3 regions of the Arcicella sp. LKC2W genome follow, and region 1 is predicted to be linked to each of the others. Evidence: riboswitches for the same ligand, from Rfam matches in the RefSeq annotation. Region 1 holds a riboswitch; each other region holds the start of a gene.
What was found. A riboswitch is a leader RNA that binds a small molecule or an ion and turns the genes downstream of it on or off. The one in region 1 is predicted to bind cobalamin.
Positions count from the first base shown of each region.

Region 1 (10,576 bases):
GTTTGGTATGCCATTGCAGGACAAATTGGACAATTTGGCAATTATTCGTTCAAAGATTTATCAACAGGTACTGAATTGGCGAATATTACACAAGCTCCCAATATCATTAACGGTCAGTTTGCAGGCTTTAATTTTACGGTAAATAAAAGTAATTTACCTGGTGCTTCTGTTCAGAAAAACTCTGTCTTATTCAACCCGCTCTTTTATCAAAACAATAATATGAAAGAGTTTATTGAGCAATTTTCTTTGACAAAACGCATCAAAGATATGAGTTTTACCTTCGGTGGTTTTTATGCTAATTCGAGTTTACATAGACTTTCAGGAACAGGAATTGGCGTGATGTATAGCCAAATGACCGCACCAAGACCAACGCCAACGCTTATTTCATATACAGGTTTTGATGGAAAAACGTATCAATTAACCAATGCTGATGGAGTAGTAGGTGGCAGCGGTAGAAGTGCTGCATTCAATATAATTGATGCGACCCAAAATAATGCAGCTTTATTTTTTGGTCATAATTGGCAAATGAATGAAAAATTAAATTTTGATTGGGGGCTTCGCTACGAAAATGTTGGTGTAGCAGGAACAAACCAAATTGCTTCAACTGTGGCACTGACGAATGGTGGTACAGACGGAAATCCATTAACATTATACGATAATAGTGAAGGTAAAATTACAAATACTTATACCTACGACAAGACAGTGAGTACCTTTTCGTATTCAGCGGGTTTAAACTATAAAATAACAGATAGTTACGCTATTTATGGGCGTTATTCAAATGGCAGTAAAGCCCCTGATATGGATGTATATGTAAACGTAAATTCAGATGCTACGCAGAAATTTTTAGACCCAATTGCTCAAAAAATTCAGCAAGTTGAATTAGGTTTTAAAACTAAAACAAGCAACGCTACTTTATTTATTACACCATTTTATAGTTTGTTGAATAACGTAGCTAATCAACAATCAGGACAAGAAACGGCTGATTTATCATCAATTTATGCCACACCTGTTTTGTATAATTCATTTGAAACTAAAGGAATTGAAATAGAAGGAAATCTTAATATTAACAAGCAATTATCTATCAAAGGAGTGGCAACTTTCCAAAAATCAACGGCAGTAAATTTCCGTTCTTGGATTTTGAATGCAAATGGAAAAACTGATGACCAAGTTTTAGATTTCTCTGGAAATGAAGCTGGTAATGTACCCCAAACGATGTTCAGAGTATCGCCAACTTATACAAATGATAAACTTTACGCTTCGTTAGACTGGACTTATATGGGGAGTCGCCAAGCCAATGTACCCAATGCTTTTAAATTACCTGCCTATACGCAAAGCAATTTATCTTTAGGTTACAATGTTTCTTCAAAAGTTTCATTACAAGGAAACATAAACAATATTTTTAATCAAAATGGCGTAATGGGCTGGTCGGCACCTGGTGGTTTTCCTGCTGCCCTCAACCGTGACGGTTTTACAAAAGCAATGCTTGAAGCCAACCCAAATGCCGTATATTCAACCGTGAGTATTCCACCAAGAGCGTACTTTTTGACGGTTAGTTATAAGTTTTAAGTACACGAGCAAAATAAATAAACATGAAAAAAACTAAAAAATCAATTTTAGTCTTGTGCATACTATCAAGTTTTGGTAGTTATGCACAAGATAAAAGTCAATTCCAAAGTCCGCCAAATTCGGCAAAACCACGTGTTTGGTGGCATTGGATGAACGGCAATATTTCCAAAGATGGTATCCAAAAAGATTTAGAATGGATGCAAAGAGTTGGTATTGGTGGTTTCCAAAACTTTGATGCCAACTTGATGACTCCTGTAATTGTGCCTAAAAAATTGGTTTTTATGCAACCTGATTGGAAGGATGCGTTTAAATTCACCACTGAATTGGCAGATAAAAAAGGACTTGAAATGGCAATTGCTGGCTCACCAGGGTGGAGCGTAACGGGAGGGCCTTGGGTTGAGCCTAAAGATGGCATGAAAAAATATGTTTTTACGGAAGCATTAGTAGAAGGCGGAAAAAAGCAAACGATTCAATTGCCTAAACTACCTGATGTTATCGGGAAATACGGCGATATTGAAACACATGGAGGCGGACTTATGGGTGGTTATGTTGGAGAAAAACCTCGTTTTTCAGCAGATGCTCTGGTTGTTGCTTATAAATTACCGAGCAACGAAAAACATTTATTAGACTTACAACCCAAAATGTCTAAAAGTGGGGGAGATTTTGACACCAAATTGATGCTCGACCACAATGCCAATACAACTTATCTTTTACCTCCGATGGAAGTAGGACAGGATATGTGGGTACAATATGAATTTGATTCACCTCAAACTTTCAAAGCGTTTGGGCTTGGAATGGGAGAAGCGGGCGAATTGTCTGAATTTAATGGCGGTCCTACCAATCGTAGTTTAAAAGTGAGTGATGATGGTGTGAATTTTAGAACGGTTGCTAAGGTTTCTAATACAACCTTGCCTTTTATCACGACACAAATTCCGACTACAACGGCTAAATATTGGCGTATTTGCTTTGAAACGCTCAAAGGAGAATTAAACCCTATCATGGCAATGATGGGCATGACAGGTGTTCCTAAGCCTTCAGGAACGAATATTTCGGAATTTGTACTTTTCAATACATCTCGTATCGACCAAGCCGAAGACAAAGCGGGTTTTTCAGCGTGGAAAGAAGATGGAAAATTGGCAGGAGCAAAAGACGTTGAGGCAATTCCGACGACAGATGTGATAGATTTAACAGGTAAAATGAATGTTGATGGAAGCCTTGAATGGGATGTTCCTGCGGGGAATTGGATGGTTGTTCGTTTTGGATATTCGCTTACGGGTCGCCAAAATCATCCTGCATCGCCAGAAGCGACGGGTTTGGAAGTGGATAAATTAGACAAAGAAGCCGTTAGAAAATACATCAATACGTATTTGGATATGTACAAAGATGCCACAGGTGGATTGATGGGTGCGAAGGGACTTCAATACATGATTTTGGATAGTTACGAAGCTGGACACATGAACTGGACGAAAGATTTTCCGCAAGCATTCAAGCAAAGACGTGGTTATGATATTATTTCATGGATTCCAGCATTGACAGGTAGAGTGGTAAGAAATCTTGAAGAAACTGAAAAATTCTTATGGGATTTTAGAAAAACCATAGGCGAAATGATTGCCGAAAATCATTACGACGTTATTGGCGAAGAATTACACAAACGTGGTATGAAACGCTATACAGAATCACATGAAAATGGACGTATTTATTTAGCCGACGGCATGGACGTAAAACGCAATGCAGATATTCCAATGTCTGCCATGTGGACTCCTGGAAGTTTAGCAGGTGGAAATGAAGAAGAAGCTCGCAGTGAAGGCGATATTAGAGAAGCGGCATCGGTTGCCAATATCTACGGACAAAACATTGTGGCGGCTGAATCTATGACTTCTATTCAAAATGCGTTTAGCTGGCATCCAGAAAAATTAAAACGTACTGCCGATATGGAAATGGCTTCGGGACTAAATCGTTTTGTGATTCATACCTCTGTGCATCAGCCACTTGACGACAGAAAGCCGGGATTCTCACTTGGACCTTTCGGACAATATTTTACTCGTCTGGAAACTTGGGCAGAAGCAGGTGGAAAGGCTTGGATGGGTTATTTAGGACGTAGTAGTTATATGCTTCAACAAGGTAAAAACGTAGCTGATATTCTTTATTATTATGGAGAAAATACCAATGTGACCTTAGTATGTAAAGATAAATTGCCCAATATTCCAGCGGGTTTTGAGTTTGATTTTGTCAATTCATCTGCACTGTTAAATGTCATTCAAGCGAAAGATGGAAAATTAGTTGCCAACAGCGGAAGTAGTTACAAGGTTTTGATGTTAGATGAATCAGCTAAATTTATGACTTTACCCGTGTTGAAAAAAATCAAAACTTTGGTAGATGCAGGGATAAAAGTAGTGGGTACAAAACCAGAAAAATCGCCAAGTTTAGCTGATAATGATGCTGATTTTCAAAAACTTGCGAATGAAATTTGGGCAAAACCAAATGTGACAGCCTTGCAGACGTTGCAGACAACGTCTCTACAACCAGACGTTATTATTTTGAATGCTAAAAACATAATCTTGTTCCGTCACCGTCAAACTGCTAATCAAGAAATTTATTGGTTAAATAATCGTGGAGCAGATGCTACCGATGCGGAAGTAAGTTTTAACGTAACAGGCAAAGTTCCTGAATTATGGAATGCACAAACTGGAAAAACCGAGAAAGTATCATACCAAATCAAAAATGGCAGAACTATTATTCCTTTAAAATTTGAATCTTGGGATGCCTTTTTTATTGTTTTCAGCGAAAAAACAACCGCTAATAGTTTCACGAATCCAACAAAAACAGAAAAGACTTTAGCACAAATTGCAACGCCTTGGAAGGTTGGTTTTAATGATAAAAATGTAACGTTCGACAAATTATCATCATGGTCGGAAAGTTCAGATAATGACATCAAATATTTCTCAGGAACAGCTACTTACGACAATACATTTAAAGTTGCTACTTTCGACAAATCAGCGAAATATGTCATTGATTTAGGCGACGTAAAAAACATTGCAGAAGTAATTGTAAACGGAAAAAATGTAGGTACTGCTTGGAAAAAACCATTCAATTTGGATATTTCAGAAGCCGTAAAAGCAGGTGAAAATACGATACAAGTTAAGGTTACAAATCTTTGGGTAAACCGCTTAATTGGCGATGCTCAACCTGATGCGAAAACCAAAAGCACTTTTACAACCATGCCGTTTTATAGAGGACAAGAACCTTTATTACCGTCGGGTTTAATTGGAGAAGTGAAAATTATGATTCTTAAATAAGGATTTTATATGAATTGAGTAAAACAAAAAGCGAAGGGTGAAAAATCATCCTTCGCTTTTTGTTTTACAATTTCGTCTACTGATTTATAGTCAATTTTTCTTAGAAGCTGTTTAGGTTAATTTTTTGAACGTGAAAATGATAAGTTTTTGAGTGAAAATCATTCATAAAATTTAAGCATAACAGCGTTACGTTTCAATTTTATGAATGATTTGTAGCCTAAAAATTACTTTTTTTAACTCGAATAAATTAACCTAAACAGCTTCTTAAATTTAGAAAGAAATTGCATTTACAGTAGCCGTCCCCGAAGTAGTAGGAGAGGACTTTAACGTTGCTCCTGTGTTAGAATATGTTCCGCCATTGTATAATCCCCATGCGGACGAATTTCCGAGAAAACTTCCACCAGTGTAAGTTCCACCGAAGTAAATTTTGTAAGCAGCACTTTTTGCTAAACTTGGATTGGAAAAATGGATAATACTTGTCGCAATTCTTGGTTTAAAAGTAACTAAATCTTTGCCTGAAGCATCCTCAATGTGAATAAGTGAAGATGTGGCAATTGAAGCACTTGATTTAATAAACATACTTACTTGAGTAGAAGCCGTTCCCATTGATTTAGTCATATTCGAATTTGGACCTCCAGCAATTAATACACCTCCGTTTACCAAAAAATTACCGTTAATATCTACGCTTTCATTCCCATTTACGATGGTTGTACCTCCTTTTAAAGTAAAGTTCCCATTGCTATCAATCGCATCTGAACCTGTTACAATCAAAACACCACCACTTACTGTTAATTGGCTGTTATCGTTTGATTCCGTTCCACCAGAAACTGTTCCGTAAGAAGTATTAATTCCATCATTCGAAGCGGTTAAATTGGTAACACCACCTGCAATGGTAATAATAATTGACTCCATTCCTTCATACGACTTTGTTACGTTGATAGTCCCATCATTCACTGTAATGGAAGTTCCTGATTTTAGTCCATCATCGGTTGCTGCAATATTTAGTTCACCACTATTCATGACGAATGCCCCGTCACTTTTAAAACCTTTTGCTTCACTCGTGAGTGTTGTACTATAAGTGTATTTAGCACCAGATGCAGTTATATTTGTTGTACCACCGCTAATCGTTGCAGTACCGTCAACACTAATACCTTTTGCTCCACTTCCTGAGCTATTTACGGTTATATTTCCACCCTTGATAGCCAAATTTTTATCACAATTAATGCCTGCTGGTGCTGCAATATCTAAATCAGCAGTTACATAATAGGCTGCTCCAGTGGTTGTAATTTTTATCGTTCCTGAAGTCAGCGTAAAATCTCCGCCTGTTTTTATTCCTTTAGAACCTTTCCCTGAAACCGTTAAAGTTATAGCGTCGGCAGTTCCAATTGTTGTGTAACTTTCACTTTTAATGGCATTACCTTTATCGCCTGTGGTTGTGACCGTTATTTTTCCTCCTTTTATTAAGACATAAGGCGTAATTGTGGCATCTGTGCCTTCATACGGAGCCGTTATTCCATCATCAACACTATTGACATTGATGGTTCCACCATTAATGGCTACGTAACCTTCTTCCGCCACAATACCATCACTTGAAGAAGTCACCGTAACTGTTCCTGTATTCATCAAGAAATAATCATTTGCGTGAATACCGTCTTTTAAAGAAGATTTTACTACAATATTGGCATCGTTAATTTCAATATAATCATCTGCTACAATGGCGTGTTTGCTATTTCCTGTTACATTTAAAGTACCAGTTCCCATAAAACTCAATTGTCCTTCGCTGAAAAAAGTACCTTTTTGGTCTTCGCTACTGGTAGCATAAGTTGCCCCATCAATCAAGGTATTGCTTGTTCCTGCTAAAACATTAATTGTACCCTTCTTTTTTGACTGACTATTAATGGCTGGGCCAGTGCTATTGGTCAAACTCACGCCTTTTAAAGTAATGTTATATTTATATTCACTGTAAATTTTGAAACTACCTTTTGAGGCAGTACCCGATAGTAGATATACGATTTCTTTGGTCGTATTGGTAGAAGTAACAGTAACGTCCGCACCACTTACTGCAACACTTACTCCAGAGGACTGATAAGGATTATTAATGGCAGCACTTGTTCCTGAATAGGCAATCACAACGGTATCTTTAGCAGCACTTGCCGTACCCGTAGAACCTACCGCAATGGCAAGCGTAACGGTACAACTTTGTCCGCCCAAACTCAAATTAAAAGTAGCCGTTCCTGCCGAAGTCGGCGTTCCTGCAATGGTATAAACTAAATTTCCTGCACCATTTGCTAACGTTCCTGCCGCTAAAGTTGCCGTAAGCCCTTCTACACCCGTTGAAGATGCCACCGAAACATCATAAGTTCCACCATTTCCACCTGTATAAGCCATTGTTACGGTGCCTGTGTATGCCGTTCCATTGGTACCAACGGCAGGAGCAACGGTACAAATTAAGGTAGAAATATTAGCTTTTGAAGCTACTACGGGCAATGATAACGTACAGCTTTGTCCACCTAAATCAATAGGAAAACTGGCAGTTCCAGCCGTTGCAGGTGTACCCGTAATCACAAAACTGGCAGTTCCGCTACCAGTTGCCAAAGTCCCCGCTGATAAAGTTGCCGTAAGCCCCGTTACTCCTGATGAAGCGACGGGCGTTCCTGCGGTATAAGCAACGCCATTGCCACCAGTATAAGGCACGCTGGCAATAGCAGTATAAGAAGCCCCGCTTGTAGCAGCAGCCGAAAATGTTGTACTTGAACAAGTAAGTGCAGTAATACTTCCTGTTTGAACTGCTGTTATTTCATCAGTCTTGCACGACTGGAAACTCAATATAAGGGTCAGCACGATGCTAACGACTACGAGACTTTTTTTAATCATCATCTTAATTTTAGAGAAAATGCCAAGAATAGCATGAATTAAATTTATACAGGGAAAAGAACCGATTATGTGTAATAATCTTTTGTTCTACTGAAAATGGGTATAACTTAATTACCCAAATACAACCACAATCGCCCCACTTAATAAAGGTATCTATTTCTATAAAATACACCGTTAGGATTTTACATATTGCTTCAAGATTAAATACTTGTTAAAAAATTGTTACGATAAATCTCAATTAGGCAAAAATCTACTTGGGCAATTATTAGTAGAAGATGAAAATATTAACAAACCTGACTTTAAATTTCTCATTTATCCAAAATGATAATTTATCTAACTAATCAATAATTTAAAGATAATATTTTAATAAAAAATCAACATAATAGATAAAATAACCATATATTTTACATTTTAAAGAATTTCAAAAATCATAAAACCTTCTATATTTACCTTTGCAATATCTCAAAAATACCCGTCAATCGGATAGTTGGTTTTTCTGTAAAGGGAAAATTAAAAAGGAATCGTGTGCGAATCACGAACAGTCGTGCTACTGTATTTAACCGTTTCAGTTTGAAACAAGTCAATCCCCACGTTGCCCATTGTTCCGAAAGAATGAGAAGGGCGGGAGAGATGTTATCAGTCAGGAGACTTGCCTTCTATCTCAATGATTATACGCTCACGAAAAGTGTGTAAGCCACGCATTGAACAATTTTTATTTCATTGAAACGATACCACAAGTTTGTCCGTTTGGATAACGTTGTTGGAAAAATCGTGTGCATACAACTTTAAATGACGGTTTGGGTGTCTTGAGTTTTTTTCACTTAAAAAAACAAAAAGACCATGATTACACACAATTTGGGTTATCCACGCATAGGTAACCAACGAGAATTGAAAAAAGGCTTGGAACAGTTTTGGGCAGGCAAAATTTCGGAAGAAGAATTACGTACCATTGGCAGTAAAATTCGTCAACAAAATTGGCAAACACAGGTGGATGCGGGTTTGAATTTAGTACCATCCAATGATTTTTCTTTTTATGACCATGTACTCGATACGTCGTTGATGTTAGGGGCAATTCCAGAAAGGTATCAAGTATTGGTTGACAATCAGCATAATTCTGAACTTGATGTATATTTTGCTATGGCGAGAGGTTTGCAAACCGAACAGGCGGATATTCAGGCCATGGAAATGACTAAATGGTTTGATACCAATTATCATTATATCGTTCCAGAATTCACTAAAAATCAAGACTTTAAGCGATTTTCAAATAAAGCCATTCAGAATTTTGAAGAGGCAAAATCTTTAGGAATTATTACAAAACCTGTCTTGGTTGGGCCAGTAACGTTTTTGTTATTAGGAAAAGAAAAGGAAGCAGGTTTTGAAAGGATTGATTTATTGGATAAAATTCTTCCTATTTATATTGAAATTTTACAGGAATTAGCTGCCAAAGGTGCTATTTGGGTACAGTTAGATGAACCATGCTTGACCTTAGATTTAACTGAAAATGAGATTATTGCGTTTCAGAAAGCCTACCAAACTATCAGAGAAAGTGTGCCTGCCTTAAAAATTCTCTTGGCAACCTATTTTGAGTGTTCTGGCGACAATATCAATTTGGCTACCAGCCTGCCTGTCAATTGTTTACATATTGATTTAGTCCGTTGCCCTGCTCAATTAGGTGATATTTTAACCCTGAAACATTTTGTGGATTCAGATAAATCTTTGTCGTTGGGTGTTGTGGATGGACGAAATATTTGGAAAACTGACTACAAAAAAGCCTTGAGTTTTATTCAAACGGCAAATGAGCAATTAGCTACCGATAGACTTTTGATTGCTCCTTCGTGTTCTCTTTTGCACGCTCCTTGCGACTTAGATTTGGAGAAAAACGAAACGGTTTTAACGCCAGAAATTAAAAGTTGGTTTGCTTTTGCTAAGCAAAAATTAACAGAAGTGGTTGCCTTAGGGAAAATTGCAGATTCAAAATATGACCTAAATATTTCATTAGCATTTGCTGAAAATCAAAGAGTTATTGAACATAGAAAAACTTCAGTTTTGATTCACAAACCATTTGTAAAACAACGAGTTGCGGAAATTACACCTACTGATTCGGTGCGTCAAAATCCTTTCCCTATTCGTCAGAAATTACAATTGAAAGCATTGCAATTACCTTTATTTCCAACTACAACGATTGGTTCTTTTCCGCAAACTGACGAAGTACGCAAGTTGAGAGCAGATTTGAAAAAAGGCGTAATTTCTCAAATTGAGTACGATAATTTTATTGAAAAGGAAATCGAAAAATCAATCATTTGGCAGGAAAAAATTGGCTTAGATGTGTTGGTTCACGGAGAATTTGAACGAAATGATATGGTTGAATACTTCGGAGAACAACTTTCTGGCTACGTTTTCACCCAAAATGGTTGGGTACAAAGTTATGGTAGCCGTTGTGTGAAACCGCCAATTATTTATGGTGATGTAGAACGAACGACTCCAATGACGGTTCGTTGGTCAAAATTTGCCCAGTCAAAAACCAATAAATTGATGAAAGGAATGTTGACAGGGCCAATCACTATTTTGCAATGGTCGTTTGTGAGAGATGACCAGCCACGTAGAACGACGGCTTTCCAAATTGCACTTGCCATCCGTGATGAAGTTTTGGATTTAGAAAATGCAGGAATCAAGGTTATTCAAATAGATGAACCTGCTATTCGTGAAGGCTTGCCTCTCAGAAAAGCCGATTGGGAAAATTACTTGCAATGGGCAACTGAAGCCTTCCGTTTGAGTGCCTCGAAAGTGAAAGATGTGACCCAAATCCATACGCACATGTGTTATTCTGAGTTCAACGATAT
Region 1 is NZ_JAYGIN010000021.1:66,391-76,966, reverse strand. Features, by position in the region: gene VB796_RS17320 (TonB-dependent receptor domain-containing protein) at 1-1,566, shown strand, start outside; gene VB796_RS17315 (glycosyl hydrolase) at 1,590-4,862, shown strand; gene VB796_RS17310 (carbohydrate-binding domain-containing protein) at 5,133-7,739, opposite strand; cobalamin riboswitch at 8,208-8,408, shown strand; gene metE (5-methyltetrahydropteroyltriglutamate--homocysteine S-methyltransferase) at 8,577-10,576, shown strand, end outside.

Region 2 (10,576 bases), on a different contig from region 1:
TAAATAGTATAAGTTGGTAGGTTTTTATTACCAAATTCACTACCCCAGCCTACGTAAACGCCACTTCGATTTCCCATGTGTTGCACTCCTGCTCCAAAGCTCAAACCTTTCAAAAGTCCCTCACTAAATTTATATTTTAGCCAAGCATTCATGGTTTGGTCTGGTGTACCATAGTTTTTAATGCCTACAACTGTCGAATCTAAATCTTTTGTCACCCGTGCATTTGTGTAAGAATAATTGGCTATCACAGAAAGGTTGTTGGTAATATTTCCAATCAAATCCATTTCAAAACCTTCACTTTTTATTTGTCCAGTTTGCAAATAAAACCCATCATGTATAGGGTCTGTGGTACTGACGTTATTCTTTTCAATACTATAAACAGAGGCATTTAGGGATAATTTCTTATTGAATAATAATGCTTTTATCCCAATTTCTTTATTACTTCCAGTAAGCGGTGGCAGACGACTACCTCCAAAAACAGCACCTCTTTGAGGTAAAAAGCTTTGGTCGTAAATCGCAAAAATAGATAGTTTATCGGAGGGTAAATAAGTTAATCCTACCCGAGGAGTAAAAGCATTTTCAGTAATTTCATACTCGGGGTCATCCACGCCACCATTATAATCTTGTCCTGTGGTCAGCATCGTAAATCTACCTGCTAAGGTGACGATATATTTTTTAGCAATTTTGATGTGGTCTTGAACATATAAAGCTTGCCATTTATTGGTTGCCATCCAAGAACCTTTATTTTCAGCAGGGAAAGCCGTCAAACTATCTTTGGGAACATAATAAATAGGGTTTTTAATGGATAACTGTAACCTTTTGGCATTACTCCAGTCCCCTCCATAGGTGCTTCCTTCGCCACCGTCACCAAAGTCTAAACCAATCAAAACTTTATGTTCAACAGCGTTTCCAGTATTAAACTTACCATCTGCAAATACTTGCATATTATATAGTTTTCCGTACCAATCGCTACTTGAATTAGTACGATAAATAGTATCTTTTGTGGCAGACAATCCATTGACGTACAGAGCCATACCGTCCCAATCAGTTGTCATGTACGCCACTTGAGCATTGAGTTTCCATTGCTCATTTATTTGATGATTAAAGGCAAGACGAGTGTAAACATCAGCTCCCAGAAAATTCCCAATATTGGGGTCATTCATTGCCATATTATACGGCAAGGCATAAAATTGTTCATTTATAGAAATTTGATTATACGCATTATGTGCCGATACTGCCTTGACATAATTATGTTCTAAGGTAATACTCGACTTATCCGTAAAGTCATATTTGAGAGCAGGACAAACGAAAAATCTATTAAAATTACTCAATTTATAAAATTTAGCACTTTGCTGAAAACCTGTATTTAAACGGTAAGTTAGTTTGCCTCCCTCCGTAAATTCTCCGCCTAAATCAACAGTAGTACGCATCATGTTGTAACTTCCCATTCCAAAACTGACCTCATTGATTCGTTCATGTGTGGGTTGTTTTGTAACCGTATTTACTAAACCACCAGGTTCTGCATTGGCGAGCATAAAACCAGCGGGACCTTTCACAAATTCTACTCGTTCAATCATCGAGGCATCTTCCTGAGCATTCCACCAAATAGGCCCACCAACGCCATTACGGTACGTGCTATACGTTGCATTCGTTCCTCTTATCAAAAGGCTGGCATCCAAGTCGTCTCCATAAGTTTTAGTGATTCCACTCACCGCTCTTATCACATCATTTTTATTGAGCATTCCCATATCAATAATGGTCTGTCGGGTGGCAACACTAATATTCTGAGGAATTTCAATAAGTGGAGCTGCTAATCGGAGTGATTGAGAAGGGACATCAGCAATATACTTTTCAGATTTTTGTCCAGATACAATAACTTCGTTGAGATTACGGGTATTTTCTTTTATGATAATTTTTTCAAGAATTTTATCTACATCAGTTCTTACCTGAAACTTTATTTCTTGAGTGTCAAATCCCACACCACTAAAAATAAGGGTGTGAGCCCCAGCATTCAGATTGTCAATTTTAAATTTACCTTCGCTATCTGTTATTGTTCCCCTTTTAGCTCCCTTCAATTGCACATTTATGAATTCGGCAGATTTCCCATCTGCGACTGCTACTATACCTGATACACTGGCGTTTTGAGCATGTAAAACAACACTGAATAGTATTATGAGTATTGTAAAAATTAGTTTCATATTTTATGGATTATTTTGTTGTCTCAGTTGAAATGATTTAGAAAATCTTACTGGAAATAATATTTCCAGTAAGACGATTATTCATATAACCATTAACTTAATATTTGTTCGATTTTTTAAATTCCATTCAGAGCCAATTTGAAAAGAAGAATGAGATTCAAAAGAGTTTGTTCTTCTTGCGGTATCAATTGAATGATTAGAAAATAACTGACTCCTTGTTCACGAATACAAAGTTTGCATTTATTTAGAATCATTCCAAATAAATGGCAATATTATTTAGAAATATTCTAAATAATATTGCCATCGGAAATAAATACAACGTATAATGATGAGTGAGTTTTTGATAATTAGAAGAAAAAATCATTTGAAATGATAATATTTTGAAAGCTATTTTTGATTCTGCAATACCATAAATAAGAGACAGCCTTGTGGTAAAAACATGACCTCACTCAATCTACCACAAAGTAATTCTGAAGATTAATGAATCAACTTCTAAAATGAATCTTATCCATCGAATTGTCTTTTTCAAGTCTTATCCTAAAAACCTCTCCGTATGCTATTGATAGCTTAAAAATATTGTTAAGGGGAATATTTAAAATGTGACTAAAAATATTTCTAATCACCCCTGCATGAGTAATAATTAAAACTTTTTGATGAGGTTTAATTCGTAAACTTTCTATAAAACTACTAATTCTTGCGTGCATATTCACCAAACTTTCACCTTCTGGCGGGGCAACATTTACAAAATCTATCATCCAAGGGTTTAATTCTGAAAACGGGATTTCGTTCCAAGACTTTCCTTCCCAAGTTCCAAAATTCAGCTCCATTAGTGCATCATCAAACTGCACATGACGAGAGCAAAGTTCAGCAGCTAATAATTTGCATCTGAGCAATGGGCTTGAATATACTCCATCGAAATCCGTGGGTAGTTTTGCTTTTAAAAGAGCAACATCTTCTAAAAAAGTATCTGCCAATGGAGGATTGCTTTGCCCATAACATACTGATTTTCCTAATTCCACTTCCGTGTGCCTAATTATATATATTTCCATATAGCCAGATATGTTAATAAAACGATGATTTCACCAAATTGCTCAGTTGCTCCAAGACAATCGCCAGTATAACCTCCCAACCATTTTTTGAAATACCTATTTGAATACCAATAAAGCAATAATAGAGGTAAAGCTACCATTAAAAATAGCGGATAAATAAGCCCTAAAGTAGCTAACGGCATTAAACCAAATAGATATGCCCCTGTTATTTCTACGGAAGTATGCCCTTTGGCTATGGGTTTGGCTTTGGAGGTTTCGTCTTCACGAGCATATTCGCTATTAAAAACAATATTTATCGCTGTAAGGCGTGCCAAAGCATGATACGAGACAAATATAAGTAGTAATGTAATGTATTCTGTACTCGCTATTTTTACTAATAATTTGCTCAAAACCAATATCTTTAAAACCATAAGTAAACCGATAGCAATACCTCCGTAGGCTCCTATTCGGCTATCCTTCATTATTTCAAGAATTTTGGTTTTTGTCCAGCCACCGCCAAAGCCATCAAAAACATCAGCAAAACCGTCTTCATGAAACGCCCCCGTACACAAGATACCTGCTACAAGCGAAAGCACTACGGCAATTTCTATATCAAAAAGTAATGAAAAGAAAGCATAAATCACAAATGAGACTCCGCCAACAATCCAACCAATTAATGGGAAATAGCGTGTCGCTTTATTGATATACTCAGGAGAATGGTCGGTACTGGACGGACAAGGTATGCGTGTATAAAACATCAATGCCGTGAAAAAAATCCGTAATTCGTTTTTCATAATTTCAATCTTTATTGCTTATGCCTGCCGACTCAAAACTGGACATTTGGTTTAGAAAATTAACTGCTGATTCTATTATCGGGTAGGCAACTGCACAGCCTGTCCCTTCTCCCAACCTCATATTAAGCTGCAAAAGTGGCTCAGCTTGCATAAATGCTAACATTTTTTTATGTCCCTGCTCTTCTGACTGATGGCAAAAAATAGCATTTTTAATAATTTCTGTATTGATTTTAAAAGCTACTAAAAAAGCCGAACTTGCGATGAAACCATCTACTAAAATCAGCATATTCTTCTCAAAAGCGGCCAATATTGCCCCAACCATTTGGGCTATTTCAAAGCCCCCAAATGTTTGTAATATCTCGATTGGGTTCGTGATAGTACCATGAAGGTTGGCGGCTATTTTGAGTAGAGATATTTTATTTTCTAACTGTAAATCATTTATTCCAGTGCCACGGCCTACACAGTTTTCGATCGGGATTGTACAACAATAACTCATCAGCATAGCTGCGGCTGAAGTATTGGCAATACCCATCTCACCAAAACCAATTACATTGCAGCCTGTTTGGGCAACTACGTTCACGATTTTTTTCCCTTTTTGCAAACAGTCCTCCAGTTGTGAGGGAGTCATGGCTTTTTCTCGCAAAAAGCTCCGTGTTCCTCTGGCTACTTTGGCATTAATTAAATTAGGGTTCGATTCAAAATGATAATTTACGCCTGCATCCACAATTTTTAGAGTAATACTATTTTGCTTGGAAAATACATTTATTGCGGCACCACCTTGCAGAAAATTCAGTACCATTTGATAAGTAACCTCTTGAGGATAAGCACTTAGTCCGTCGTTTGCTACACCGTGGTCACCTGCAAAAACTACAATTGTAGGGTTCTTTAAAACTGGATTTAAACTATTCTGAATAGAGCCAACTTGAAAGGCGATTTTCTCTAAAACGCCCAATGCACCCAATGGCTTGGTTTTAAAATCAATTTTGCGTTGTAGTATTTCTTGTATTGATGTCATATTTTTTCTTTTTTAAAGCCATAAGCACAATGCCGACAACCATTTTTGCAACAAAAACCCCTACTTAAGTGGTATAATTCTGTAAATACCCAAAAGCGGTTTTCTAAATAATAGTGTAAATTTTCAATCATGGGTATCCCAGTTGATGGGAATTGGGTCTCTGTGGCTTGTCTCAGCAATTTTTCGAGTGAATAGGTACAAGAACTGCAAATATTTGTGAAATAGGTTTTCTTTAAATATTCTTCAAGCGACTTCGTTTTCGGATTAGTAACACCCAAATCAACTGAATCACATCGGTTACAATTATTTTTTTCCATTGTTTTAATTTTCTTTCAAGTCTTCAACCAAAACTCTTGAATAATTCATATACAAACAGCCATTCTATCCTGAAAACTGTCGGCTGAAACTGAGCTTCCTTTACTACCCTTTACTCAAGTAGAGATACTCAGGAAAGTATTCTAAGGAATTACGTCCACCAATTTCTATACCGAGGTTTCCAATTTTTTTCCAAGATTTCTTGACCAATAACCGTAATTACCTTATCAGTTTGACTTTGTTTGGTGGGTACTTTAATGCCATTAACTACCACTTCGTCGAGTGATTGGGAATCGGAAACCAAAATAGATTTCTGAGCAAAAAGCGTTTGCGTAGCGAATAATAAGGCTACAAAAGTGATTTGTGTAATGTTTTTTAACATTTAGTAATTTGTGTTGCAGGAAATAGACGGTCAAAGGAGGTATTACACCATTTATTATTCTTAAAACTCAAAATATATTTCTACGGGAAAGGATAATCGAACGCTCAATTTTGTTCATCCACCGTAAACAAAAACCAAGAATGATTCAATGGCAGGTCTCCTGACTCGTTTTATCCTTACCGAACCTTCCCGATTTCAATTATCAGTTACCAGAATTAACTCTGCTTACTGTCAACTTTTCCCAGTGGTTATTGAAGAATGGTAATGACTTTATAAAACTTACAGTTGCGGGGACAGTATCGGCTTTGACCGATTTCCCTATTAAGCATTAGATTTGACGAATTTCAAACGTAAAGCACCATAAACTGAGCCAAAGGTAGGAGTTTTTTTTAGATTTAGGTCTTGGGTAACACATTTGAATTATTGAAATACATCAAAAGTGTGTAAGAAACTATATTTTAGATTCTTGAACCAAGACTAATGCTTTAATCAAGAGTCACGGCTTTTGAAATATAAATAAGGTGGATTAATAGCAAACCCGAATCAATGAATCAACAGCGGATTCAATGCTTATGGTAAGAAACCCTTCATTGATATTCCTACGATACAAATTTCCGTCTTTACAATTATTTTACTTTGGAAGTATAAAAAAAATACCGAACCTTACATTATTATTGCCTGTGCGGTAGTAGGCTATGTACTAAAAAATTATTTATTATGACAAGAAATCAATTTTTGGCAAATACTGCCATCATCACAGGGGCAAGTTTGCTGAAAGGAAACGACGTTTTTAGTGCGACACTCAATGAAAGTGGTTTGGATAAATTAACCGATGAAACTGGAAAATTTGTGCTGGGTGCATTGCCCTATTCTGAATCATTTTTAGAACCTTTTATGCCTGCTGATGTGCTAAAATTGCACTACACGGCTCATCACGGGGGAGCGGTAAATACTGCCAACAAAGCCACTGGGTTAATTAATAAGGCTTTGGAAAGTGGTAATTTTGAAGGGGTAGATTATTGGACAAAAAAACTGTCGTTACACCTATCAAGCCATGTTCTGCATACTATTTTTTGGACAAATATTACCAATAAAAAATCTGAACCAAAGGGTGAATTATTGAAGCGAATAGAGAAAGATTTTGGTTCTTTTGATAAAATGAAAGTACAATTGGCTCATCATTCTAAAAATGTGGATGGCAACGGTTGGGGACTTTTAGGCTTTCATCCACAAAGTAATCGTTTGATGATTTTGGAGGTTGAGAATCATGAAAAATTAACCGTTTGGGGCATTGTTCCTTTGATGGTCGTGGATGTTTGGGAACACGCTTATTATCTGAAATACAAAAATAAACGGGCTGATTTTGTAGATGAACTTTTCAACTATATGAATTGGGACAATGCCGCTCAAAGACTTGACATTGCCTTGAAAATGACAAGATAAAATGATGGAGAAATCTTGAAATATCCTGTTGAGCATTGCGTTTAAAATGGTTCTTCGTCAATTTCTGTATTTTAAATTATAGAAGGTTTCTCAAAATTGACGAAGAACCTGATTAATCTGCATTTCTTATGTTGGTTGTGATTCAGTCGAATCATTAAATTGGTTGACTCTGATTTACCACTAATCAACATTAATCCAAACCCCTAATTTCCGATTCAAGTGTTCCATAAAAATGAAGTGATAAAACAAACATTAAACCTCAATAACGATGCGTGTTTGGGTGAAACGTCTGCCAACTATGCCAAAATTCTTGATAGGCATTTACTTTTTTAAGAGAAATTTTTAAATCTGTATTTGTTCCTTTCAAGTCAAAACGTTGCTTTTGACTTATTAATGAGTCATTTTTAAGGCTAAATTTCATTTGCTCATCGGGTCTTTCAAAGGCAAAAAAACTTTTATTATCATTTGCTAAAACCACGACTAAAGGTTTTTGAGAAAGTTGAATATTGACGACTTTTTCTTTTTTCAAGCGATTCCAGTCAATAGCGATACTTTCTTTCCCAATTTCGATTCCTACCACCCACGATTTCCGTTTCCATGAAAGTGAATCTGTTCCTGTCAATTCTTTTTTCGATTTTCCAGACTCATATTTAGCTGTACTGTCATAATTGTCCTTGAATTTTGAATCTGGTTGCATGATTTTGGAATCGGGATAAAGTTTCAACCATGTAGCCAAAGACGTTTGCTGAGCTTCTAATTCGGGTAAATGTGTGCCTTTCAACTCGCCTGTAATGGCTTCTCCATTGGCTTGTCTCCACCAAGATTTGGTAGTTTCATCTTCAAACATGGCGTTGAAATGGTCCATTCCTACCAATCTAAATTTTTCTGATTTACCATTTACCAAAGGCTCAAAAACTCGTCCTGTTCGGCAAACGGTACAATAAGTAACCATAATCGGTTTTCCGCCCAAAGTATCTCGAACTTGGTGATGATACCCAATTAAAGAAATCGGGTAGGCTTTTGCTTCTCCATTGATGTTTACGCCTAAAATCAATCTGTCCTTCGGAATTTTATTTTGTTTTGCCTCCAACATTTGAAGATTGGAGGGTTGATAAAACATGGAATCGGCTGCCATTTGAAAATTGAAAGCATAACAAACTCCTATCACTACTAATAATGCCAAAATGGGAAGCCATTTTTTAGAACGATACGCTTGTAAAATGCCCAACAGCATTAAAAAGCCAAAGGTAAATCTGAAAATCCAACGATAGGTATATAAAAAATAGGCTAAATCAATGCTTCTGATTTGTTGAGAACCCGGCATTGGCATGATGAAATAAACATTGAGTATTTCAAAAATGATGAGTCCGATAATACCGAGATAAAAAAGCTGTTTCATAGATGATTATTTAGGGTTTGAATTGGCATATCCTGTTTTTTCGGCTATATTCTTAGCTCTTTCTTGATACATTTCGGGTGCATTGGGAGCAAAAGTCCCTAAGCCATCTACGTAGCGATTAAACATACAAAAAGCCGCCGCAATCAATACCGTATCGTGGATTTCAATATCGCTCGCTCCTTCTTTTTTTGCCTTTTCGATTTGGTCTTTATTGACAAATTTTCCGCCTTGTTGCACATTTTTGGCAATGCTTAAAAGCGATTTCATTTTATCAGAAATAGGAGCATTCTGATAATCAGCTTTTACTTTTTGTACTAAATTTTCATCTTCCGTAGCATAATATTGAGCTACTGCTCCATGAATATTTTGGCAGAAAAAACAATCATTTAAGGCTGAAACGAAGGTAGCAATTAGTTCTCTTTCACCCTTGGTCAATCCTTCATCTGAACGGAGTAAAGTTTCGGCTAAAATATTGAGAGGATGAGCGGTAGTAGGTCTAAAAGCCATTAATCCTCTTATCCCGGGAAGGTCATTTTCAAGATTTATATGTGCCATTATGATTACAGTTTTGGAGGAATGTAACCTAACGTTCCCATGCGTTCGCCCATCATTGCATACGTATCAGCATCCGTAGGCGTGAGCGTTGCAAGTCCGTCCACATAGCGATTGAACATACAAAACGTAGCGGCAATCAAAACGGTATCGTGAATATCTCTGTCAGTTGCTCCAAATGAACGAGCCAAAGCAACATTCTCTTCGCTAACCGTTCGGGCATCTTTTTGAACATTTCCTGCAATGGTCAAAAGAGCTTTTAATTTGTCTGAAATCGGAGAGTTTTGATAATCATCTAAGACTAAATCAACCGTTTGGGCTTCGTCTTTGTACAAATATCGGGCGGCGGCAGCGTGGCTACTTGTGCAAAATGTACAATCATTTCGAGATGAAACATAAGTAGCAATTAATTCTCTTTCTGCCTGACTTAGTGGAGAGTCTTCTCTCAATAAAATTTGAGCTAATTCGTATAAAGGTTTGCCTGTATCTGGTCGATACATGACCAAACTACGAATTCCGGGAACGTCTTGTGCTAAGTTGATGTGTGCCATGAAATAGTTATTGATTATTTGTAACTGGGTGATTTTAGGGCATTTAGTGTTAAGGCTTTTCGACATCACGACTAAAATATGCCGTTATCAAGGCAATTAAAAACACTAAAGAAAACGATAATAAAGCATTGCTGAACCCTCCAAAAAAAGCAACCATTGAACCCACAAAAAATACGGCAGTTGCGGTAAAAAATCTGCCAAAATTAAAGCAAAACCCAGAAGCGGTTGCTCGGATAATAGTTGGAAATAAATCAGGAATATAACTGGATAATGCTCCTTGACTTATTCCAAAAAACAAGGACAAAAAGGCGATTTCTAAGTAAATAATTTTAGTAAAATATTGATTACTTAAAAAGAGTATGAAACAAGCGAAAATACAACCTAAAAAAGTAAATATCAACACTTTACGACTACCGAAATATTTAATCAAAAAGCCTGAAAGTATTCCACCGATTATTCCCCCCGAACCCAATAGCATCATACTAATACCACGTTCTTTCTGTCCGTTTTGCCCTGCGAGTAATAGCGTTTGTACCCATGTTGGAATCCACGAAAAAATACCCCAAAGTCCGATGAGAACCGAACCAAAAATAAGCGAACCCATAATGAGATTTTTGCGATAAATAGGCTCAAAAATGGTTAAATAAGATATTTTTTTTGATTTTTCTAAATCATTCCATTGGTTAGATTCGGGTAAAATAAAAAACATTAAGATTGAGATGCTTATCGGGATTAATCCTAACCAAAAAGATTCACGCCAATTAGAAAAAAAGACCGTTAATCCGCCTGTGGTAACGATACCGATTGGAAATGCCACAGCTAAAATACCAAGAGCAATTGGACGAGTTTTTTCTGCCCAAATCTCTGAAATATAAACCGTTGCGATTAATAAAACGCCA
Region 2 is NZ_JAYGIN010000038.1:6,902-17,477, reverse strand. Features, by position in the region: gene VB796_RS22515 (TonB-dependent siderophore receptor) at 1-2,198, opposite strand, end outside; gene cobC (alpha-ribazole phosphatase) at 2,684-3,247, opposite strand; gene VB796_RS22505 (adenosylcobinamide-GDP ribazoletransferase) at 3,232-4,020, opposite strand; gene cobT (nicotinate-nucleotide--dimethylbenzimidazole phosphoribosyltransferase) at 4,025-5,035, opposite strand; gene VB796_RS22495 (DUF5522 domain-containing protein) at 5,032-5,166, opposite strand; gene VB796_RS22490 (hypothetical protein) at 5,502-5,732, opposite strand; cobalamin riboswitch at 5,865-6,110, opposite strand; gene VB796_RS22485 (superoxide dismutase) at 6,450-7,175, shown strand; gene VB796_RS22480 (DUF3179 domain-containing (seleno)protein) at 7,435-8,574, opposite strand; gene VB796_RS22475 (peroxidase-related enzyme) at 8,581-9,129, opposite strand; gene VB796_RS22470 (peroxidase-related enzyme) at 9,135-9,677, opposite strand; gene VB796_RS22465 (MFS transporter) at 9,727-10,576, opposite strand, start outside.
Region 2: another riboswitch for cobalamin. It lies ahead of VB796_RS22490 (hypothetical protein); the one in region 1 lies ahead of metE (5-methyltetrahydropteroyltriglutamate--homocysteine S-methyltransferase).

Region 3 (10,576 bases), on a different contig from region 1:
TGCATGGTAAAAAGTAGCTTGTACGTGATATTTATTCAACAAATCCGAAATCTCCTGTGTACGCCTTCGATTACGAACATACACCACCGCCGAGCCTTGTACATTCTGCAAAATCTTCATCAAACGTCTTTCTTTGTCGTCCTCTTTGAAGGCTGAATACGATAAATTGGCTCTCGCAAAACTCTGTTGAAAAGTTTGCGGATTGTTCATTTCCAAACGTTCAACAATATCCATTTTCACTTCTTCGGTTGCGGTAGCCGTTAAAGCAATCATGGGAACTGGAGCAATAAGTTTCCGAAATTCCGCAATTTTCATATAAGGCGGACGGAAATCATAACCCCATTGCGAAATACAGTGAGCCTCATCAATTGCTAAGATATTGATTTTCATCTGCTTAGCTCTTTCAATGAAAATTTTGGTCTGTAATCTTTCGGGAGAAACGTAAAGGAATTTTATATCACCATAAATACAATTGTCGAGGGCAATATCAATTTGGTTTTTGTGCATTCCCGAAAAAATACCAATGGCAGAAATTCCACGCTTTTTTAGCTGTAAAACTTGGTCTTGCATCAAGGCAATTAAGGGAGAAATCACAATACAAATACCTTCCGACATGAGAGCGGGTACTTGAAAACACAAGGATTTGCCCCCGCCCGTAGGCATGAGGGCGAGCGTATCACGACCATCAATTACCGACTGAATAATGTCAGCTTGTAATGGACGAAAATTATCGTAACCCCAATATTGTTTTAGTATTTCTTGTGCTTTCATAAAATTGATAAGTGTGTCTTATTTTGTTAATCGGATACCATTCTCGTTTATTTTCAACAATTCAGCGTAAATTTGTTACAAAGAATTGCCCATAATGTATTTCGCAAAATAAAATAAATATGAGTACAATCTCCAATAATCGTAACCAAGCCATTGATTTTTTAAGAGCCATTGCTGTATCTCTAACTCTTTTTAGACATTTTGGAATCAATTTATTTATGTACAAAATTGGCTGGGTTGGTGTGGATTTATTTTTTGTTTTGAGTGGTTTCTTGGTTTCGGGTTTGTTGTTTGGGGAATTCAAAAAGACAGGTAAAATTGATTTTATACGCTTTTTTGTGCGTCGTGGCTTAAAAATCTATCCTTTGTTTTACCTGCTTATTGTTATTTATATCATTCAAACAAAACTTGACCCCATTGCCAAAATAGATTATCATGCCATACAAGTAGAGGCTCTTTTCTACAAAAATTATGTGGGTGGCAACGCATTCTGGATTCATACATGGTCGATTGATGTAGAAGAACATTTTTATCTGTTGCTCCCGTTGCTTTTCTTAGCCTTATTGTTTTTCAATAAAGCAAGTCAAACGCCTTTTAAAGCCATTCCCTATTTGTTTTGTGCAATTGCCATCGGAAGTTTAGCACTCAGAATTCATGCAACTTTAACGATGCCTTTCTCTCACGTTACCAACGTTTCGCCTACGCATTTACGGATTGACTCGCTTTTCTTTGGTACGCTGTTGTCGTATTTCTACCATTTTCATCGTGAAAAATTAGGCAGTTTCGTTACCAATAATAAAAATCTTCTCCGCATCGCAAGTTTCATCTTGCTTTTACCTTGTGCCATTTTTTGGGATGAAAACCCACAAATGATTACTTGGGGCTTTACCTCTTTATATTTAGGTTTTGGGGGAATTCTACTATTAAGTATTTATTCTGAAATAAAATTGCCTCCATTTCTTGAAAAAATATACAAGGGTATGGCAACGATGGGTTTGTATTCGTATTCAATGTACATCATTCATTGGCCATTGATTTGGTGGTTTAAATTACCTATTGGGGAGTATTTAGATAACCATTTCCCCATTAAATTAGGGGCGTTTTTTGTCTATTTTGGATTGGTTTATCTATTGGGATGGATACTTTCTAAAACGATAGAAATTCCATTTTTGGCTTTACGAGATAAACTTTTTCCTGCCAAATCAAAATCACTTTAAGATAGCATAAATGTACCTTCTGCCAATTCTTTTTTAATGACTTTTATTCTGTCGTTTAATGTAATATGTTCAAAATCAATGCCTTCAACGCAGATGGCTTTTAGAAATACTTCTACTTCTGGTTGGTGATTGGTCTTTTTCCCTGTGCGTACATCAATGTATTTTGAGGTCGTCCAAAGTACAGCACGAACCGTTTTACAGTCGTAGTCGGTCATAACAAATTCTGTAACTAACGTATTTTCGTTATGATAAATGGCTGATGAAATTATTTTGACCCATTCACTCACTTTTGCAGACGACACATAAGCAATTTGATGGTTATAAACCACCCATGATGTTTGATTATGAATAAAATAATCGTTGTAGTCAAATTGATAAACTTCTGCTACTTGGTCTTCCCGAGCATTGAAAAAATAGTCAAAGTATTTAGCGTTATTCAAATGTTGAAGCGGGTCGCAATCTTGGAAACGAATGACCGCTTTTGAATATAATTTCTTGGGATAAGTTTTATTGGAATCTAATTGGAACATATTTTTGGAAGTGATGAGTTATAATTTATACGGTAGGACAGGTTTCCAACCTGTCAATGAAGTACATTTGAGAGATTTCCAACCTGTCAATGAAGTACATTTGAGAGATTTCCAACCTGTCAATGAAGTACATTCGACAGGTTAGAAACCTGTCCTACCTTTATCAATACAAAGTTAGTTTATAAGCGTGGTTGAAGAAGGGCAAAGTAGAATGAATTGTAAATATTCTTCAAAACCCCTAAATTAGCAAGTAAATGTAGTTCGATGGCTTAACATCGAAAACATATTCAAATACAAAACGAATGACAAGAATATTATTAGTTGAGGACGACGATAGTTTAGGGTTTGTAGTAAAAGACAATCTTGAGCAAGAAGGATACGAAATAAACCTCCAAACAACAGGAAAAGCAGGACAAAGAGCCTTTCAACAGAATCAATACGATATTTATATTCTTGATGTGATGCTTCCAGAAATGGACGGTTTTACGCTTGCAGAGTACATTCGGAGTACGGGAAGTGATGTGCCAATCATTTTTTTGACGGCAAAATCTTTGAAAGAAGACCGCATTAAAGGCTTGAAATTGGGAGCGGACGATTATTTGACAAAACCATTCAGCATTGAAGAATTGGTTTTGCGAATCGAAGCTATTTTGAAAAGAACGGGTAAAAAGAGCAATCAACAACCCATAGCAATTCATACACTCGGCAAATATACTTTCGATACCAAAAATCTAAAGCTCATTTTTGAAGAAAAAATTCAAGACCTAACGCACAGAGAATCTGACCTTTTGGAGTTTTTGGTTCAGCATAAAAATGAAACTTTGTCGAGAGATAAAATCCTTATCGCTATTTGGGGAGACGACGACTATTTCAAAGGCAGAAGTTTGGATGTTTTTATTACTCGACTTCGTAAATATATCAGCCAAGACCCAAGCGTTAAATTAACCAATGTTCACGGCGTTGGGTTTAGATTGGAGGTGTAAAATGTAGCACGGGAATCCTTCCCGTGTGATTTGCAAGTATCCGTTTAAAACACGCCTCACGGGAAAAAATCCCGTGATACCATAATATTTTTCAATTTTCCCACTACCTTTGCATCAGTTTATGGTGCTTTCTATTCGTTATCGAACGAATTTAACGCTTAATAGGGAAATCGGTAAAAGCCGATACTGTCCCCGCAACTGTAAGTTTTATAAAGTCATTACCATTCTTCAATAACCACTGGTTGTTGGTTATTGGTTATTAGTTAATTAGTTATTGGTTAATGGTATTTTTAATACTTGTGCCTAATAACCAATCACTAATAACCAATCACTAAAACTGGGAAGGTTCAGTAATGATAAAACGAGTCAGGAGACCTGCCATTAAATCATTCTTGGTTTTTGTTTACGGAAGATAAACATAATCGAGCGTTAGATTTTCTCTTTTTATTTTCTTGGTCAATTTCAGCGGTGCTTCCGTCGGTCAAGGCTTAACGAATGTTGTTATGTCTCTTGTCGTGTATTCTGTACGTTCTCGGATTTTATTTTCATTAGTGGGTTTGGTTTTACCCTTGTTTGGCTACGCCCAAGAGATTGCCAACAAGCAAATTGATGAAGTAAAAGTTACGGGTTTTGCTACCGAACACTTTATGGCGGGTTTGAAAGTGCAAAAAATAGATTCAGCCACTTTAGCCAGATTTCAATTCCAAACCTTAGCTGATTTCCTACAATTTCAATCACCAATTGCTTTTAAAAGTTACGGTTCTGGGCAACTGACGAGTATTTCCTTTCGTGGAACGTCGGCAATGCACACGGCGGTACTTTGGAATGGCTTAAATATCAATAGTCCAATGGCAGGGCAAACGGATTTTTCAACCGTTCCTGTTTTGGGTTTCGACGAGATGTCAATTCAGTACGGTTCAGCCGCCAGTTGCGTAGGTACGGATGCGGTTGGAGGAAGTATTTTATTAAGTTCCGTTCCAAAATGGAAACAAAAAGGGACAAATTTTACCATTGGCGGTCAGTATGCAAGTTTTGATAATTATAACGGACAAGCAGGTTTGAGATTTGTAAAAATTAGTAAATCTGGTTTGCAATTTTCTGGAAAAACATTGTTGTACGGAAGTCAATTTAACAACCATTTTAACGCAACCGAAAGAACCGACAATACAGGGAGAACTTACCCAATTGAACCTTCTGAAACTGCCCAAAAAGGATTTATCCAAGATTTATATTTGAAGAAAAAGAATGGAAATACGCTTTCTTTGAATATTTGGTTGACCGATAATAAATTAGCCATTCAGCCCGATGTAATTGCTTTTCGGGAAATTACGCAAAGTAAAGCCTACCGTGTTTTATCAGCTTATCAATTTGGCAATACCAATGTAAAAGCAGGTTTTATTAAAGATATTTTAGATTACGGAACGGGTGATTTTCTAAATCCAAGTCATTCAGAAACAGATAGATACATTGCTCGTGCCGAACACGAATTTTCAATAAAAAAGAAAGATTCCTTCCAACAAACTTCTTTGAGAATTGGGGGTGAATTTGTGCATTACGTCGCCAAAGTAGATGGTTATGGTGGTGGCTCAATCACCGAAAGCCGACAAGATGTTTTTGCATTGTTACGCCAACAATTTACTCAAAAATTAACCGCTTCACTAAATCTACGTCAGGCATTTTCAACTCGTTATGTTGCTCCCTTTACGCCATCTTTTGGTTTAGAATATGCGGTGATTTCAAACGAAAAAACACAAATTAAATTAACAGGAAATATTGCCAAAAGTTACCGTTTACCAACGCTTAATGAACGTTATTGGAAAGTATTAGGCAATATCAATATTCAGCCTGAAAGCGGATTGAACAAGGAAGTTGGAGCAAATTGGAAACAAGTTGTTTCTGCCAATCTCAATGCTTCATTAGGCGTAAATGTCTATCATAATTTGATTGATAATTGGACGTACTGGAATCCAGATAAAGGCTATCGAGTAGAGAATTTACAGCAAGTTTTAAGTCAAGGTTTTGAGATTACGGGTAGCATTAAGTATTTGAAGGATAGGATATTAGGGGGCGTTTTAGCTACTTATGCTTATACCGATGCGTCTCAGCAAAAAGTCTATGATGTTTATGCCGTTGATATTATTGGCAAACAATTAATTTACGTTCCCCTACATACACTCACGGGAACGGCTTATGTGGGCAAGGGCGATTGGTCATTGAATGTTCAAGGGCTTTATAACTCTGAACGTTTTATTACCTTCGACCATTCAGGGCGACCATTTCCGTCGTATTTTATTGTAAATAGTACCGTTTCGGGCAAAATTCATTTCGGCAAAATTCAAAGTAATCTTATTTTTCAGGTCAATAATTTGACAGATACCGTTTATCCAAGCGTTAGAAAAAATGCGATGCCTGGGCGTAGTTTTTCTTTGGGTTTGGTGTTTTCGGGGAATGTTTTTAATCATTAAAATTCAATAATTTTTTATCCATATAAATCAAAACAATAATGCAGTTTAATTCTATTTATGTTCGTTCATTGGCAGTAGTTTCTTTATTTTTAGGGCTAAATGCTTGTAATTCAACTTCCGAACCAGAGCCTTCTCAACCTTACGATACTGGCGTTTTTGTACTAAATGGGGGAAACTTCTTCGATAATAATGGTACAATCTCTTTATATAATCCTACAACCAAAACGATTTCTTATGATGTTTTTCAGAAAGAAAATACTCGTGCTTTATCAGGTGGTGTTGCAGGTTATACAGAGGTAGATGGTAAGGGTTTGATTTTGGTAGATAACTCTACCAATGGAAGTGATGCTGTGGAAATTGTATCAGCAAGAACATTCAAATCTGTGGCAACAATTAAGGATTTAGAAAATCCAAGAAGTGTAATTAAAGCAAGCACCAATAAGGCTTATGTAGTTTGTTGGGATGTTCTTAATCCAGATTATTCATATAAGTTAGGTTATGTAGCAGTAATTGACCTTACAACGAATAAAATTACGAAGAAAATCCCTGTTCAAAACGGTGCAGAAGGTATCGTGATTGTGGGTAATGAAGCATTTATCGGTAATACTTCTTATTCAGGAATTAAAACAATTACGGTGATTGATATTAGCAAAGATGAGGTTTCTGGAACGGTTGCATCAGCAGGAGCAGCATCAAATTTGATAGTTGATGCGAATAATAAAATTTGGTGTACAATTGGAAAAGAAATTGTACGTATCAATCCTACTTCTAAAGTGGTAGAAACACGCCTGACTGCTGGTACAAGTACAACAAAAAGCCCACGAAACTTGACTTTGAATGCTAATAAAACAGCAATTTTCTTTGAATATTCTTTTTCAGATTCGTCTGATGGATATAAGCAAAAAGGAGATATTTTTAGTTTTAACATTAGTGATGCCACTATTTCAACGAGTACATCATTAATTAAACGTGCTTTCACAGGATTTGGGTTTGATGCTAAAAACGGAATTATTTATGGTGGAATTACACCATCTTATAAGCAAGCAGGTTATGTAATTAGATACCAAACTAATGGAACATTAATTGACTCTGTAAAAGCAGAAATTGCTCCTAATGGCTTCTTATTCAAATAGATATAGATAAGTGTGGGCGTAGGCGGTGCGACTACGTATTATTAGGTCAGACGATGGTCGGACAGACAACCAATTATACTTAGTGGTCTGACTACCGTCTGACCAACTTGGTCTGAATTATACTTAGTGGTCTGACTACCGTCTGACCAACTTGGTCTGAATTATACTTAGTGGTCTGACTACTGTCTGACCAACTCGGTCTGACTACAAATAAATTTTGCCACAAAGCAAAGTATAAATTAAAACAACCATGAAACAGACATTAAATCCTCGTTTTTTAACCTTGCTTTGCTTCATTTTAGCAATCGCTTTATTACGAATTGCAAACTCAACAGGGTTGACTCCTTTTGCTCATTATTCGCCAATTGGTGCTTTGGGATTATTTGGAGGAGCGTATTTTTCAAGTCGTTGGAAAGCTTTTGCCTTGCCGATTCTCACACTTTTAGTGAGTGATTTGGTGATAAACAAAGTCATTTATCAAGGAAAATATGGCGTGATGTATGAAGGTTGGTATTGGATTTATGGAATTTTTGCGATTATCGTTTTATTCGGAAAGGTAATTCTTCAAAAAATCAACGTTCAAAATGTAGTTTTGGCGGCAATTATTGCTTCAGTTTCACATTGGATTTTGGCGGATACTACCGTTTGGATTGGTGGCGGAACAGATTTAAGAACGATGCTTCCATTAAGTAAAGATTGGGCAGGTTTGCAACAATGCCTCATTCAAGGATTTCCATACATGAAAAACTTTTTGGTGGGAACATTAGCTTACAGCGGATTAATGTTCGGTGCATTTGAATTATTGCAAGTACGTTTTCCAAAATTAGCAATAGTATAGAAGGAGTATAGAGCACGGATTGAAGCCACAATGGAATTGGGATTAGACACGGATGGAAATTAATTTATAAAAGATTATTTGAAGTATAATTCAATCCGTGTCTAATCCGTTTAATCCGTGTTCCAATTTACTTGTAACACGAAAAGCCAATAAACAATGAAAGCCGTTTCTTTCCTTCCTGCCGCAACGCAAATGATTTATGATATGGGTTTGCAAGACCTTTTGTATGGCGTAACCTTTGAATGTCCCGAAAAATCACGGGCTGAAAAGCAAATATTGGTTCGTTGTGTATTGGAAGGAAAAGACTATTCGAGTGAAGAAATTGACCGTATTTTTTCCGCTTCAAAAGCACAGGGTAAAAGTCTTTATTATGTAGAAGAAGACAAGCTACAAGCCATTGCACCTGATATTGTTATTACGCAAGACGTTTGCGAAGTTTGTCAAATAGACACCAAATGCACTCAAGCAGTTATTGATAATCTTGAAAAAACACCTCTCATCATCACACTGACACCCCAAAGCTTGACTGATGTATTTCAGTCCGCCATCACAATTGCTTCGGCGTTGGGTCGAGAAGAAGCCGCTTTTCATTATTTGGCAAAACTTCAACATCGTATCGACACCGCCATTGACGTACTCCGAGAACATCGGGCTTTGCCGAAGCGAGTGATGGTGATGGAATGGATTGAGCCCATTTATAACTGTGGACACTGGATTCCGCATCAAATTGCGTATGCTGGAGGAACAGATATGTTGGGGAATCCTTCGGGAGATAGTATTGTAACTTCGTGGGAAAAGGTATTAAAATATGACCCCGAAGTTTTAGTCATAGCTCCTTGCGGTTTTGAAACCAAAAGAAGTCTTGAGGAATTGCACCTATTAACTTCAAAACATGGTTGGGAGAACCTACAAGCAGTTCAAAATAAAGCAGTCTATATCCTTGATTATGATTTGTTTACTCAACCAAGTGCCTCGACCTTAGTAAATGGTATCGAAATTTTGGCAGCATTATTTCACCCTACACTTTTTAATATTCCAGAATCATTGAAACATAAAATTTATCCAGTTTTCAATGAAATTTTAGTTGAATGATAACACATCAATACATTAAATAACCTCTAACTTATTCATTGGTCTGATACGAAAGTGCCAGACCAAATTTTATTCCTAATAAATTCTTTCTGTTACTCATACTTAAATGCAAAAAAGAGCCTTAATGAATTGGTCGGGAGGAAAAGATTCAGCCCTTTCGCTTTATCATGTTCTTCAAAATAAAGAATACGAAGTTGAATATCTTTTAACATCCTTGAATGATTCTTTCAAGCGAGTTTCGATGCACGGCGTTCGAGAAGAATTGCTCGACCAACAAGCCGAAAATATTGGCATTAATTTGATAAAATTACGTTTGGCTGAAACCGTTTCAATGGAAGAATATCAAGCAAAAATGGCTGAAACGATGCAACCTTTGATTGATTCGGGCGTTGAATATTCCATTTTTGGCGATATTTTCTTAGAAGATTTGCGTAAACATCGGGAAGAACGTTTGGCAGAAGTCGGTATGAAAGGCGTATTTCCTATCTGGAAACGTCCTTCGTTGGAATTATTGGATGAATTTTGGGATTTAGGTTTTAAAACAATGGTGGTTGCCATCAACGGAAATCATTTGGATAAATCATTTTGTGGTAGAATTCTCGACCGTGATTTTGTCAAAGATTTACCCAAAACGGTTGACCCTTGCGGAGAAAATGGCGAATTTCATACCTTCGTTTTTGAAACGCCTTATTTCAAAAATTCCATTAAATTTGATATTGGCGAAACGGTTGATAAAACCTATCATTTCAAAAATTCAGACGGGGATGATTTAACTTCGACTTACTTTTTTACCGACTTGATTCCTAAATAAATGAACTTAATTTGCTCATGGTCAGGGGGCAAAGATTCTTGTTTTGCTTTAATGCAAATGAATCAACCTCCCACCGTTTTATTGAATGCTCTAAATGAAAATGGAGAAATTAGTCGCTCGCATGGTTTGCATACCACTGTTTTGCAAGCTCAAGCCAAAGCGATGAACGTTCCGATTGACTTTATTTCGGCAACTTGGGCAGATTATACCGAAAATTTTATTCAAAAACTTCAACATCTTACCCAAGAATATCAATTAACCGATGCCGTTTTTGGTGATATAGATATTGAAACTCACCGAGAATGGGAAGAAAAAGTTTGCCAATCAGCAAGTCTAAATTGCCATTTACCTTTATGGCAACATGACCGTAAAGATTTGGTTATCAGGATGATTGAATCAGGAATTGTGGCTATGATAGTTTCTTGCAATGACCACTTAGGACAGGTTTTTTTGGGTAAAATAATTAATTTAGAAACAATTGCTGAGTTGGAAACCAAAGGCGTAGATGTATGTGGCGAAAATGGCGAATTTCATACCGTAGTATTAGATTGTCCTCTTTTTACAAGACCAATTGACGTTATTTTAGGTGAAAAAAAGAGTAATGGAACGGGTTATAATTTCTTGGAGTTAATGATGAAGTAGAAGTTGAATTATCATGGAAAAACACGTTGCCGATAGTTGCCCAAGGTGTGGCGATATTTTCACTTGCAAGGTAAATAACGTCTTGCAATGTGAT
Region 3 is NZ_JAYGIN010000004.1:314,108-324,683, forward strand. Features, by position in the region: gene VB796_RS04925 (ATP-dependent DNA helicase RecQ) at 1-771, opposite strand, end outside; gene VB796_RS04930 (acyltransferase) at 891-1,988, shown strand; gene VB796_RS04935 (acyl-CoA thioesterase) at 1,985-2,518, opposite strand; gene VB796_RS04940 (hypothetical protein) at 2,532-2,663, shown strand; gene VB796_RS04945 (response regulator transcription factor) at 2,821-3,501, shown strand; cobalamin riboswitch at 3,607-3,899, shown strand; gene VB796_RS04950 (TonB-dependent receptor plug domain-containing protein) at 4,005-5,966, shown strand; gene VB796_RS04955 (YncE family protein) at 6,005-7,099, shown strand; gene VB796_RS04960 (DUF6580 family putative transport protein) at 7,350-7,937, shown strand; gene VB796_RS04965 (ABC transporter substrate-binding protein) at 8,094-9,029, shown strand; gene VB796_RS04970 (diphthine--ammonia ligase) at 9,136-9,840, shown strand; gene VB796_RS04975 (diphthine--ammonia ligase) at 9,841-10,482, shown strand; gene VB796_RS04980 (cysteine-rich CWC family protein) at 10,496-10,576, shown strand, end outside.
Region 3: another riboswitch for cobalamin. It lies ahead of VB796_RS04950 (TonB-dependent receptor plug domain-containing protein); the one in region 1 lies ahead of metE (5-methyltetrahydropteroyltriglutamate--homocysteine S-methyltransferase).